DNA from 4 places in the Virgibacillus salidurans genome. Region 3 is predicted to be linked to each of the others. Evidence: riboswitches for the same ligand, from Rfam matches in the RefSeq annotation. Region 3 holds a riboswitch; each other region holds the start of a gene.
What was found. Region 3 has a riboswitch for S-adenosylmethionine ahead of KFZ58_RS13600 (CaiB/BaiF CoA transferase family protein). Riboswitches for the same ligand answer to the same signal wherever they lie in the genome.

Region 1: another riboswitch for S-adenosylmethionine. It lies ahead of KFZ58_RS14875 (sodium:solute symporter family protein); the one in region 3 lies ahead of KFZ58_RS13600 (CaiB/BaiF CoA transferase family protein).
Region 2: another riboswitch for S-adenosylmethionine. It lies ahead of KFZ58_RS14720 (LLM class flavin-dependent oxidoreductase); the one in region 3 lies ahead of KFZ58_RS13600 (CaiB/BaiF CoA transferase family protein).
Region 4: another riboswitch for S-adenosylmethionine. It lies ahead of ssuE (NADPH-dependent FMN reductase); the one in region 3 lies ahead of KFZ58_RS13600 (CaiB/BaiF CoA transferase family protein).

Annotation. Positions count from the first base shown of each region.
Region 1 covers NZ_CP074373.1:2,924,119-2,927,288, reverse strand. Annotated here, with positions in the region: gene codA (cytosine deaminase) at 1-72, shown strand, start outside; gene KFZ58_RS14890 (QueT transporter family protein) at 202-687, opposite strand; PreQ1 riboswitch class I at 696-740, opposite strand; gene KFZ58_RS14885 (hypothetical protein) at 965-1,213, opposite strand; partial or broken gene KFZ58_RS14880 (zinc-binding dehydrogenase) at 1,369-1,520, shown strand; SAM riboswitch class I at 1,769-1,872, shown strand; gene KFZ58_RS14875 (sodium:solute symporter family protein) at 2,002-3,170, shown strand, end outside.
Region 2 covers NZ_CP074373.1:2,883,198-2,886,367, forward strand. Annotated here, with positions in the region: gene KFZ58_RS14715 (sodium:solute symporter family protein) at 1-453, opposite strand, end outside; partial or broken gene KFZ58_RS14720 (LLM class flavin-dependent oxidoreductase) at 597-1,972, opposite strand; SAM riboswitch class I at 2,178-2,275, opposite strand; gene KFZ58_RS14725 (MDR family MFS transporter) at 2,448-3,170, opposite strand, start outside.
Region 3 covers NZ_CP074373.1:2,644,532-2,647,701, forward strand. Annotated here, with positions in the region: gene KFZ58_RS13595 (enoyl-CoA hydratase/isomerase family protein) at 1-111, opposite strand, end outside; gene KFZ58_RS13600 (CaiB/BaiF CoA transferase family protein) at 240-1,445, opposite strand; SAM riboswitch class I at 1,634-1,748, opposite strand; SAM riboswitch class I at 1,891-2,010, opposite strand; gene ilvA (threonine ammonia-lyase) at 2,166-3,113, opposite strand; gene leuD (3-isopropylmalate dehydratase small subunit) at 3,169-3,170, opposite strand, start outside.
Region 4 covers NZ_CP074373.1:1,427,354-1,430,523, forward strand. Annotated here, with positions in the region: gene KFZ58_RS07455 (UPF0182 family membrane protein) at 1-1,377, shown strand, start outside; SAM riboswitch class I at 1,504-1,611, shown strand; gene ssuE (NADPH-dependent FMN reductase) at 1,741-2,289, shown strand; gene KFZ58_RS07465 (LLM class flavin-dependent oxidoreductase) at 2,319-3,170, shown strand, end outside.

The sequences.
Region 1 (3,170 bases), 280 kb from region 3:
TACTCGATTCGAAATGGAGAAATCATTGTGGAAACAAAACCAGCAGAAACGACGATGAATGTACCGTTTTAAGGGGAGGATACCTCTTTTCAAAAGGTTGCATGTGAAATGATTAAATCCTAATTTCTCGTTAAAGGGAAATTAGGATTTTTGTGTGGGGGAGCACGGAGCGCAAGAGAGCCGTCCCAGTGCTTCTTAACATCAGATAAGTTTATTAAAATGTATCCGTTTGTTTAATGCATACATAATGGGTATCCCAACAGCCATGACGACCAGTTCCCCGGCGGCTGTTGTGAGCCATGTGAATAGAAATGGCAACGCCAATGCAAGGTTGAGTTCAAATGCAATGATGAACATATTGAATGAAAATACCAATGTATTGGCAATCAGCAAGATCCATATATTTTTAATATAACGCGCCAGTACTATGATAATGGATAATGAAATAGCCGAGTGCGCAACGCCAAATATAAGATCATAAATACCTAATGGTGAAAATAATAAATTGGTTAAAGATACGCCTAAAATAATTCCGAAAAAGTATTTCTTATTAAAAACAATGAGGTGGTTAAACATCTCGGAAATACGGAACTGAACATTCGTAAATCCAAAAGGTTGAATAACTACCGAAACTGCGATATATAACGCCGCTAACACTCCGTTTATCACTAAAGTGCGTGCTTTCATTTTTAAACATCTCCTTAGTTTTTTTCCGTGGGAGGGTCTCGAACCACGTTTAACCTAGCCTATAATACCAGTGTTCATGCGCTTATACAATAGCCAATCTGTAAATGTAGTGTAAAAAATTCATATGGTAGAAAATACGTCCATTGTTTTTTCCTCATCCACCTTACGAAATTCTTTAACCATGTGGGCATAATGCGAACGGTTATATCAAATCGCTAATGATATTTACGGATCGGATACACGTAAATCTATATTAATAAAAATGTACTATCTACTATTAGCTTTGTCCACTCTCTTTATTCCTAATTGCGTATATTGAATAGGAAAGGAGAGATAAGATATGTGTTATCACGACCAATGTAAAAAGAAACACGAAGAAGATTGTAAATGTTGCTGTCACATGAAGAAAGAGCATTATCATGATTGCTGCAAAGAAAATAATAACCAATATCATGACAAATGTCAGGAAAATCGTTACGATAGTCAATGCAGAAAATCTAATTACTCCAAGAAGGAATTCTGTCATTGTTGTAACAGATATTACTAAAAATAAGCCCTCCGTTGTGGGGGCTTTGTTTTTTTGCGCCAAGGCATTTCCTCAAAATTAATATCTCCGCCTTCTCACCATTAACAATATTTGTTACCTCCCTGTTTACATATCAAATCTTTCTATAATTCATCGGATGTAAGCATATCATCGCAGTAGATCTCCATGACAGTCGCTTAGAGCTTGCCAGGGACTTAGGAACTTGGGCGCAACACATACGATTAATAGTAAAAACGAGGACGTTGTGGAGAGGGTCAAAGAAATTACCAACGGCGGAGCACATTACGGAGTGGCTTAAGAATTTAGGGTAAAGCAATGTAGCTGTATATGATGGATCGATGACAGAATGGGCAGCGGATAAAGATCTCCCTATGGAGAAAGGTTGATTTAGTGGAAGTATGGGGGAGTCCTCATGCTTTCTGTCTTTACATTCTAAAATATATGTCGCTATTATATGAATTGAGGCGAAAAGTAAAAAAACTATTGACTTAATCGCCAAAACACTGTAAATTATACACAATTACATAAACGAACTTCTTATTAAGAGAGGTGGAGGGTTATGGCCCTTTGAAGCCTCGGCAGCGGGCTCTTTGTGAGTACTGTGCCAATTCCATCAGACTGTGTCTGAAAGATAAGAAGAGGAGTCCAGATTATTCAACCCTCTTCTTATCTTTTGGAAGAGGGTTTTTATTTTTTCCAAGGGAAGAAGTTCCGTCAAAAACAAAGAAATACGATCTAAATAATAACAACAAAAGGAGCGAAACAACATGACGGAATATGGCGTATGGATTATCATTCTTGCGATTGGCTATACCTTTGCATTGATTATTGCCGGTCAATTTGCTAAACGGCGTGTAACGAAGAAAGACAGTTATTTTGTAGGCAATCGAAATTTCAATAAATGGATTGTGGCATTTTGTATAACTGGATTATTTTCTGGTTCTACATATATTTCCATTCTTGAGCTTTCGTATCTAAGCGGGATATCAGCAGTTTGGTATGGAGTTGCGGAAATGGTTCAAATTTTTATTATTGCCTTTTTAATCATTCGTTCATTTCGGAAAAAGATGCTTGTTACTGTTTCTGGCATGATTGGTGATAAATATGGACGAACAGCAAAAGGAGTTGCCGGGGCTATTACCGCCTTTGCGTTTCCCATGTGGTCGGTTGCAACTGCGATAGCATTTGCCTCTGCCATTCACGTGTTTACGGGGATATCCTTGCCTCTATCGGTGGCGTTTACCGCCATTCTGCTTTTCGTTTACCTGCAGGCTGGTGGCATGTGGTCCATCGCCTTTACGCAAACGATGAACATGGTATTATTTGCAGTAATGCTCATCATTGGTGTCACCGCCTTTTTCATAAATCCTGGGATAGACGGCCTCCGTACACTTGCTGTAGAAAGACCGGCTATGTTTGATTTTGGTAGTGTCGGATTGCAGGTTATTGTCGTTTGGTTTGGAACTTTCCTGGTAAACGTCATTCTTGCACAGGCCGCTTTTCAGATGGCACTTTCTTCACGAACACCTGAAGAAGGGCAAAAAGGCTTAATCATGGCTGGATTCATGGCTGTTCCATTCATCGTTGGTGGTGTTTTATTTGGGATTGCTGCTAGCATCATTGTTCCAAATGCACAAACCGGGCTCATTGCGGTTCCTCAGTATTTAATGGAAGTTCTTCCTGCACCGCTTGTAGGTCTGTTTTTCTTAGGCGTATGGGCATGCGCGCTGGGATGGGGAGGTCCGTGCCAATTTTCCGGAGCGACCAGTCTCGGTCGTGATGTCGGCAGTGCACTAAAGCCAGCTGCAACGGAGAATCAGCTGATCAAATATACAAAAATTTCCTTGCTGCTTTTAACAGGTTTAATGATTGTATTTGGCTTAATGCGGACAGAGCAATCCGCTTGGTGGAATGTACTTGCTTGGACCATTCGAAA
Region 2 (3,170 bases), 240 kb from region 3:
TAAGCCAACATTTTGAGCAACAATATAATAAATGTTGAATAAAATGAGTAAGGCAACAACTACCTGTAATGCTTTACTTTGATATCGAATCCCTAGCCATTGCGGCAAGGTGAGGCTGCCTTCCTTTTTTTGCCCCTGCTCCCAGAAGGTTTTAGCAAAAAGAAGCAACCCTATCCATGAGACCCCAAAGCATCCCAGCGAATACCAAAGTACCGGTGCACCATAGGTATAAGCCCACCCGGGAACTCCGATAAATAGATTTGCACTTGCATAGCTTGCCCCGAAACTGATTCCGACAATCCAGGGATTCACCTTTCCTTTTGCGATAGCAAATCCTTTCATCGACTTACTATGGGCTGAACCTCGTTTTCCTAGCCAGGTCGTTAATAGAAAATATCCCAACAACGCTCCCAATATCAGCCATATTAATATATTATTATCATCACCCAGCATCAACTTCCCCCACCTTTTTGTTTCGGGTAGATTTTATTCCATATTATCAATCCCACAATCCAACATATGACGATGGCAATCCAATAAATTGTAAACATAATTTCCTCCATTTTCTTATCGAATGGTAGAACTTCATTTTATTATTATTTTGTCTGAACAGTTCCAATCCTTTTCGCAGGATGGTTATCCGGCAAGTGAGCACTTCCTTTTTCAAACATATTTTCTCTTAACGTCTGTCCTTCATATTCCTGTCGGTAGACACCACGTTTCTGTAATTCAGGAACTACATGATCAACAAACTCACGATAGGTACCCGGTGAATAAGCTTGGGCAATCGTAAAACCATCCACATCTCCTTCATTCGACCACTCCACCATGCGATCTGCAATTTGTTCCGGAGTTCCAATAAATTTAACGGTACCATTTCCAAGCCCATGATTTTTAACAGCTTCTCGTAAGGTCCACTTTTTATTCGGATCTTTTGTATATAAATCCAAATTTCCCTGAACTGCTTCTGTCTCAATATCTTCAATGTACTGATCCGGATCATATTTGGAAAAATCAATCCCAGTATGCCCTGACAAAAGCGAAGCCGTACCCTCAAAGCTAATATGATTGATCAAATCTTCATATTTCATATTAGCCTCTTCTTCAGTTGATCCGATAATTGGTAGAATCAATTGAGAAACAAATACATCCTCCTGTCTTCTCCCCTGTTCCACCGTTCGCTTCCGTATATCTGCAACATACGCTTTTAAAGCTTCCAGTGAATGATTTTTTGTAAAAACAGCTTCAGCATGTTTGGCAGCAAAATCTCTCCCCTTTGGAGAAGCTCCTGCTTGAAAAAGTACCGGGGTGCGCTGAGGCGACGGTTCTACCAAATGCGGGCCTGGAACATTGAAAAATTCACCTTCATGGTCGATCAAATGTACTTTATCCGGATCTGCATAGGTATCGTTTTCTTTATCATAAACAACCGCATCGTTCTCCCAGCTGTGTTCCCATAATTTATAGACAACGTTCAGAAACTCATCTGCACGGTCATAACGGAGTTCCTTGGGTAGACGGGTCTTAAGGCCAAGATTAACTGCTTCGCTTTCCAGATACGATGTCACCACATTCCACGCAATCCTACCCCGGTTAAATGATCAAGTGTCGATAACTGCCGTGCTAGCGAATAGGGTTGTGCATATGTAGCGGAAATCGTCGGCGCAAAGCCCAAATTTTTAGTGACTGCTGCCATTGCCGAAATAGGGATTAACGGATCATGCGCTGGAAGCTGAACTGCATGCCGAGCAGCCGCATCATGGCTGTTTCCATATACACTGTATGTTCCAAGTACATCGGCAATAAATAACGCATCAAATTTCCCACGTTCTAAAATTTGAGCTGTTTCTGTCCAATAAGATAAACTATTATGATTTGTTCCCTGATCCAATTCATGTTTCCACAGCCCCATGGAATGCGGAGAAGGTGAATTTTGGATAAACCCGTTCAAATGAATTTGTTTTGTCATAATGTAAATACTCCTTTTTTAATAGATTTTAAGTTTGGCTCCTCGTGCTCCGTTATAAAACAGTTCACCTCCTAAAAATAATCAAACTTTCCTTATATAATTACTCAGATTAAAAGATACGTGTATCGCGTGCAGAAATCCAGCTGTCACCAATTTCCAATAAAAAAACCTCTACCGATGAGGAAGAGGTTAAAATTTATTTAAACACGTCTCATCTTTCAAGCGAAATGCTTGCTGGAATTAGCACCGTGTTAACGGTTGCTGCGGGATCACAGGACCAGTTCCTCCCCCGACTCTTGATAAGGAAATATTCAATTTTTAAGATTTCTACATATCATAACGGATACAGGAAAAACTGTCAAGTGGGAAATTTAGATAAACTTTCTTCAACAATATGGCCTTAAATTAAAAAGAGCACAATTCTCACTTCAGAATTGCGCCCCTTAGTTTAAGATTATCTTCCATATCAGTAAATATTTTAACTTTCCGTTGAACGATCTCTCGGTTTTACTTCTTCTTTGAGTTTAAACGAAAGTATGAATCCAAGGATTGCTGTGATTGCCGCTACGATAAAGGAAACATTCACACCATGAATAATACCATTCACTGTGTCGTCTTGTATGGCAGTTGTCGTCATGATGGTGACAAGAACCGCAGTACCGATCGACCCGGAGACTTGGCGGAATGTGTTATTAACCGCAGTCCCATGTGGTATAAGATGGTCAGGCAACTGATTCAAGGCCAGGGTTGTCATTGGCATCATCACCATTGCAATTGAAATCATTCGAATACCATTCATGCTTGCTAGATATGCGAAGCTTGTATCCGCAGATAAATCCGTGAACGCGAAAGTGGTCAGTGATAATAGTAAAAGACCACCGCGAGCAAGCCACTTTCCTCCAAATCTATCAAAGAGATATCCGGTAATCGGATTTGAAAATCCCATAATAATAGCTCCAGGTAACAACACAAGACCGGATGTGAGTGCCGAGAACCCAACCATATTCTGCATGTATAATGGCAAAATAACATTTGTTCCAATCATTGCAGCGAAGACAACCATCCCAAGAGCAGTCGCTAGCGTAAATGTGCCATGTTTAAACACCCTGAATTCGAGGAGCGGCTCTTTCAATTTCAATTGTCTTGTAATGAACCAATAGAGAGAAATTGCCCCGAAAACAATAGATAAGATTACCTGATA
Region 3 (3,170 bases):
AAAAGTCTTCTTAATTTCATCATACGCTTGTAAATTTAAAGAATTTACAGGAGGACGGTCTATCGTGACAATACCAATAGAACCCTCTAACTCAAATTTTACAAATTCCATTTTAATAACCTCTTTTCAAGCAAATGTTAATTTTCCTTTTTACAATACTCATCAAATTCAAATGAAGCTACTAATTTTTAAAGGATAATTAATACATTCATAATATCTTAGAATTTTTCGTTTGAACTTTATTTTCCAACTTCTTTATCTTCATACCGAACAACCGCTCCCTCATCAATCATCCTTGAAATATCCTCTTCTGAATACCCGAGACTACTCAATATCTCATTAGCATTTTGACTTAAAAACGGTGGGGGAGAAACAGCCCTATGTGGTGTTTCATTAAATTTTATTGGAACACCAGGTACCATTATTTCTTCGTACCCGGGAATTTTAAGCGGCAAAATCATATCTCTTTCTTTTGTAATCGGACTATCAATTACTTCCTCTATCGTACTGACCGGACCACATGGTACACCTACACCATCAAGAATACGAATCACTTCCTCAGTAGAGTATTGAATGGACCACTTCACAAATCCTTCTTCCAGTATGTCGAAATCATCCAAGCGCTTATTCATATCCCAATATTTCGAATGCTCTGTTTTCCAGTCATAACGGTCGATGGCTTCACAAAATCCATCCCACATTTCATCGGAGAGCGGAGCAATAACAACATATCCATCTTTCGTAGGGAATATACCAGAAAATGTGTAAGAGATTCTTGAGCCCGTCCGCTTGTGACTTACTTTATTTAAAGTAGTGTCTGAGAAATTAAATGCATGTGTAGAAACCATAGAATCTAACATGGAAACATCAATAAGTTGTCCTTTGCCAGTTATAGTTCTAGAATACAAGGCCATTAATGTTCCCAATGCGGCCTGTAAAGGTGTAAAGTGATCTGCCAAATATACTCCAATCGTTGATGGTGACCCATCAGGTTCTCCTGTTAAATGAAGGATTCCACTCATTCCTTGTATGATGGGATCAAAGGCCTTTTTGTTACGAAATGAACCCGTCAGTCCAAACCCGGTTATATGGGTCATTACAATCTGTGGATTTATTTGAGACACCTTATCATACCCGAATCCAAGACGTTCAGGTACTCCGGCAGCATAATTCGTTAGTAGAACATCGGATTCTTCAATAAGCCGATACAGGACATCCCTTCCCTCTTCAGATTTTAAATCCAATGCAATACTTTTCTTATTCCTGTTAACTGAAGTATAATGAAGACTTAACCCCTTATAAATAGGTGTTCGTTTGTGCCCTATATCATCTTTTGCCTCAATCTTTATAACTTCTGCGCCATGATCTGCCAAAATTTGTCCGCAGTACGGTCCGTTAATGGCAGTTCCAATTTCAATTACTTTAATACCATCAATTGCACCCATAATTAGCACTCCTTTATGTAATATTTTTATTTTTTCATTTCTACTAATTAAGGCATATTAAAATAAATAATAAGTCAAACATAGAATATGCCTATTTATTCGTAATCAAATGTACTTACCTTCTTTTTACTGTTCTATTTTTATATTAAAAAACTCCCTTCCTAAGAAGAGAGCTTCATATATTTCTCTTCTTATCTTTCAGGATTACGCTCCTGCAGGATTTAGCACCTTGTTAAGCTGATAAGCCAACTTAATGGTTGCCGGGTATCGTCGGGCCAGTCCCTCCACCACTCTGGATAAGAAATAATACTATTTAATTTTTTCATCGATTCATTCATTAGTTTTCTAATAGGATTACTTAGTTTAAAGATATACGTTTCATACGCATACCTAAAATTTAGAAAACCTCTACCAACTTGGAAGAGGTTTTAATTTCACGCACTCTTCCTCATCTTTCAAGCCTTTAATGCTTGCTGGAAGTAGCACCATCTTACAAAAAAGCATAATTTGTAACGGTTGCCGCAGGATCATAAGACCAGTTTCCTCCCCTGACTCGTTATAAGGAATATTTATATAGTTTTTTATGGTTATTGATACGTATATTACCTTATTCAGAAAAAAATGTCAAGAAGGAAATTTACTACTTTAAGAAGAATGAAGGCTGAAATCGATTGACTGTTTCTGCCTTCATTCTACAATCCTTCAGAATGATCCCTTTTTTCACGCTGAATGATGCAATTTCTCAGCAAGATGCTGGATTTTTGGTAAATTTCCAATATCCATATTTCCGCCGCTGACAATAACACCACAATGACGTGACGCAATATCCTTATGATGTGCAAATAGTGCGCCTAGAGACGCGGCGCCTGCACCTTCCATCAATGTCTTGTTCCGCTCGAGCATATAAACGATAGCAGAAGCGATCTCTTCATCTGAAACGGTTATAATATCATCAACGTACTTACGAATTAGCGGCAATGTATTTTTGCCAGGCTGTTTTACAGCGATGCCTTCAGCAATAGTAGAAACAGACTTCAAATTCCGCGCACTTTGACTATGAAAGCTATCATGCATGGCAGATGCGCCATTTGCTTGAACACCAATAATTTTTATAGCTGGGTTTATATGCTTGGCAGCAACTGCTATACCACTTATAAGTCCTCCGCCGCCAATGGGGACAATAATCGTATCCAGAAGCGGCTCCTGATGCAGCATCTCCATGGCAATCGTGCCCTGGCCTGCCATGACATCATAATCGTCAAACGGATGAATGTAAACAGCTCCCGTTTGCATCTGTCTTTTCATGGAGGCTTCATAGGCTTCCTGAAACGACTCTCCAGTAAGCACAACATCAGCGCCATAGTTTCTTGTTGCATGTACTTTTGCTAGTGGCGTTTTCTCAGGCATGAATATCGTTGCACGCGCGTCTAATTTCGCCGCAGCATGGGCAACACCTTGTGCGTGATTTCCAGCTGAAGCAGTTATAACGCCATTTTTTAATTCTGCATCCGTTAACTGCATTAACTTAAAACTGGCACCTCTGAACTTAAATGCGCCCGTTTTTTGTTGATTCTCCATTTTAAAATAGATATTTTTTTCGAGTAATTTGTTGGTCGTCTTTGATGTTAGTAAAGGTGTGCGATGGACAATGGGTGTTAAGCTTTCCATCGCCGCACGAACCTTTTCACCTGTTAAGCAATCCCCAATGGTTTCACTCTCCTCATT
Region 4 (3,170 bases), 1.2 Mb from region 3:
AATCTTCCTCCTGAAGGGGATTTGGACATAACACGTCCTCAAATTTACTATGGGGAAGAGGCTTATCCGAATGTAATTGTTAATTCAGAAGTGGATGAATTTGATTATCCTTCTGGTGATGAAAACGTATCGAGTCGGTATGAAGAAGATTCGGGTATTACGTTAGATGGGATTAATCGGGCGTTATTTGCTTTAAAAGAGGGATCATTTCGGATGTTTGTCTCCGATCAGATAACAGATGAGAGTCAGTTTCTTGAAACCCGAAATATCATGGACCGTGTTAATCGAATCGCACCATTTTTCGAATATGATTCAGATCCGTATATTTTTGTTCGTGATGACGGCAGTCTTGCTTGGATGATGGATGCATATCTAACAGCTGAAAGATATCCATACTCGGAATCCTATCAGGAAAACAACAATTATATTCGAAATTCGGTAAAAGTAACCGTGGACGCTTACACTGGAGAAGTGGATTTTTATATAGCAAATCCGGAAGATCCATTGCTGCAGACATATGAAAACATGTTTCCTGAACTCTTCACAGAGGAAATTCCAGAGGACGTGCGGGCTCATTTCCGCTTCCCTGAAAGGTTGTTTAATATTCAGGCATCCATCTACGGCACCTATCATATGACCGATCTTGAAATGTTCTATAACCGGGAAGATGCGTGGGAGTTCCCGACAGAGAAATACTTTAATGAAGATATTGAGATGGAGCCTTATTATGTAACAATGAAACTACCTGAATATGAAGAAGAAGAATTTATTTTGATGATGCCGTATACACCAAGAAATCGACAAAATATGATTGCCTGGATTGGTGTGCGTAATGATGGAGAGCATTATGGTGAAAAATTTGTATATCGTTTTCCAAGACAGGAAAATGTATACGGTCCGCAACAAATTGAAAATCGTATCAATCAGGATAGTACGATTTCTCAGGAGCTGAATCTCTGGTCACAAGGCGGATCTGAAGTCATACGTGGGAACTTGCTCGCCATTCCGATTGAAGATACGGTCATGTATGTGGAACCAATTTATATTGAATCTTCCAACGAGACGTCACTTCCTGAAGTGAAGCAAGTTATCATCGCCTACGATGATCATATCGTCATGGAAGCCACATTTGAGGAGTCGCTTGAGCAAATGTTAAATCTTGTAGATCCGGATCGTCAGCCGGATGAGGAGCAAACACCTGAAGAGACAGCAGAGCCAGGTGAACAGGAACAGCAAATTTCAGAATCAGATGAGATATTACAAGAGTTCTCAGATCTGTTTAATTCCTACCAGGATGCGCTATCTGAAGGAAATTGGAACGAGGCTGCAGAAATTATGACAGAGATAGAAGATAGACTAAATGAAGAACAACAATGATTGTAGTAGGGAAAAGGGGCTCCGATAATATTTGGAGCTCCTTTTCTAATTTTACTGTATTTAAATTTTCAAAACCCACTTGACTTATCGGATTAATTAAAATACACTATACATTATAACTAAATATTCTTATCAAGAGAAGCTGAGGGATGTGGCCCTATGAAGCTTCAGCAACCCCTGATTAGTGTCAGGAAGGTGCTAATTCCACCGGGAGTAATTCTTGGGAGATAAGAGCGGAATATCAAAGTAAAGCCCTCTTTTCTCATATAAGAAAAGGGGGCTTATTTTTATGGTTACATACAGAAGTTCTTAGCTAAAGAGGAAAGTTTAGAAAAAAGACAAATGATAAGAAAGGATGATCACATGAGTGAAATTGTTGTGCTATCGGGAAGTCCTTCTGAATTTTCGCGATCGGAACAAGTACTTAAATACTTAGGGGCCTTACTTCAACAGGAGTATTTTTCAGTGACTCATATTTCTGTTAAAGACGTGCCAGCTGAAGACGTATTCCAAGGGAAGTTTGATAGTCCGGCCATTCAGGAAATTACGGCATTAGTCCAAAATGCAAAAGGTATTATAGTTGGATCGCCGGTGTATAAAGGTGCATATTCAGGTGTTCTAAAAGCATTGCTCGATATCCTCCCGCAAGATGTACTCAAGCACAAACCAGTACTTCCGCTGATGACAGGGGGGAGTCCGTCGCATTTGCTAGCAATCGAATACGCTTTGAAACCGGTGTTGGCCACATTAAAGGGGCATAATTTAAAAGGACTTTATCTGCTTGATAGTCAAATAGATAAACAGCAGGAAAATCCAATTATCGATGCGGACATTTTACAGCGCACGAAAAAGCAACTTCAATATTTTATCGAAATCGTTAACAGACAGGCGTCAGCAGTGTTTTTTACTTAAATAACGAAATTTCAAGGAGGAAAACATATATGGCTAAAAAGAGGATTTATTTAAATGCGTTTGATATGAACACGCCTGGGCATCAGTCCCCTGGTTTATGGACCCATCCGGATGATGAGTCATATCGCTATAAAGATAGCGAATACTGGATTGAACTTGCTAAATTGTTGGAAAAGGGACGGTTTGATGCTGTATTTCTTGCGGATGTATTAGGTACTTATGATGTGTATAAGGGATCACGTGATGCAGCTGTAAGTCAAGGGGCACAGGCTCCAGTCAATAACCCTTCCTTGGTAGTCCCTTTAATGTCAGCAGTTACAAAGCATCTTGGTTTTGGCGTAACAGCATCTGTTACACATGAGCATCCTTACACTTTTGCACGCAGAATCAGCACATTAGATCATCTAACTAAAGGGCGGATCGGATGGAATATTGTTACTTCTTATCTGAAAAGTGCCTCTGTCAATATGGGATTGGAAGGCCAAATTAAGCATGACGAGCGATACGATATAGCAGCAGAATATCTGGACGTTGCCTACAAACTTTGGGAAGAAAGCTGGGAGGACGATGCTGTTAAGGTAGATAAAGAAAATGGCATTTACACCGATCCTAACAAAGTTCATGACATTAATCATGAAGGGAACTATTTTAAAGTACCTGGAGCGCATTTGAGTGAACCATCTCCACAGCGTACTCCTGTTATTTATCAAGCAGGAGCATCTACGAAAGGTCGCGCATTTGCAGCTGAAAATGCCGAATGTGTGTTTATAGGTGCACCAACGATATCTGCAACGAAAGACACCGTTGATAAGTTACATGCTGATATCAAAGAGGCAGGGAGATTACCGGAAGAGGTGAAAGTACTCACAATGTTTACACCG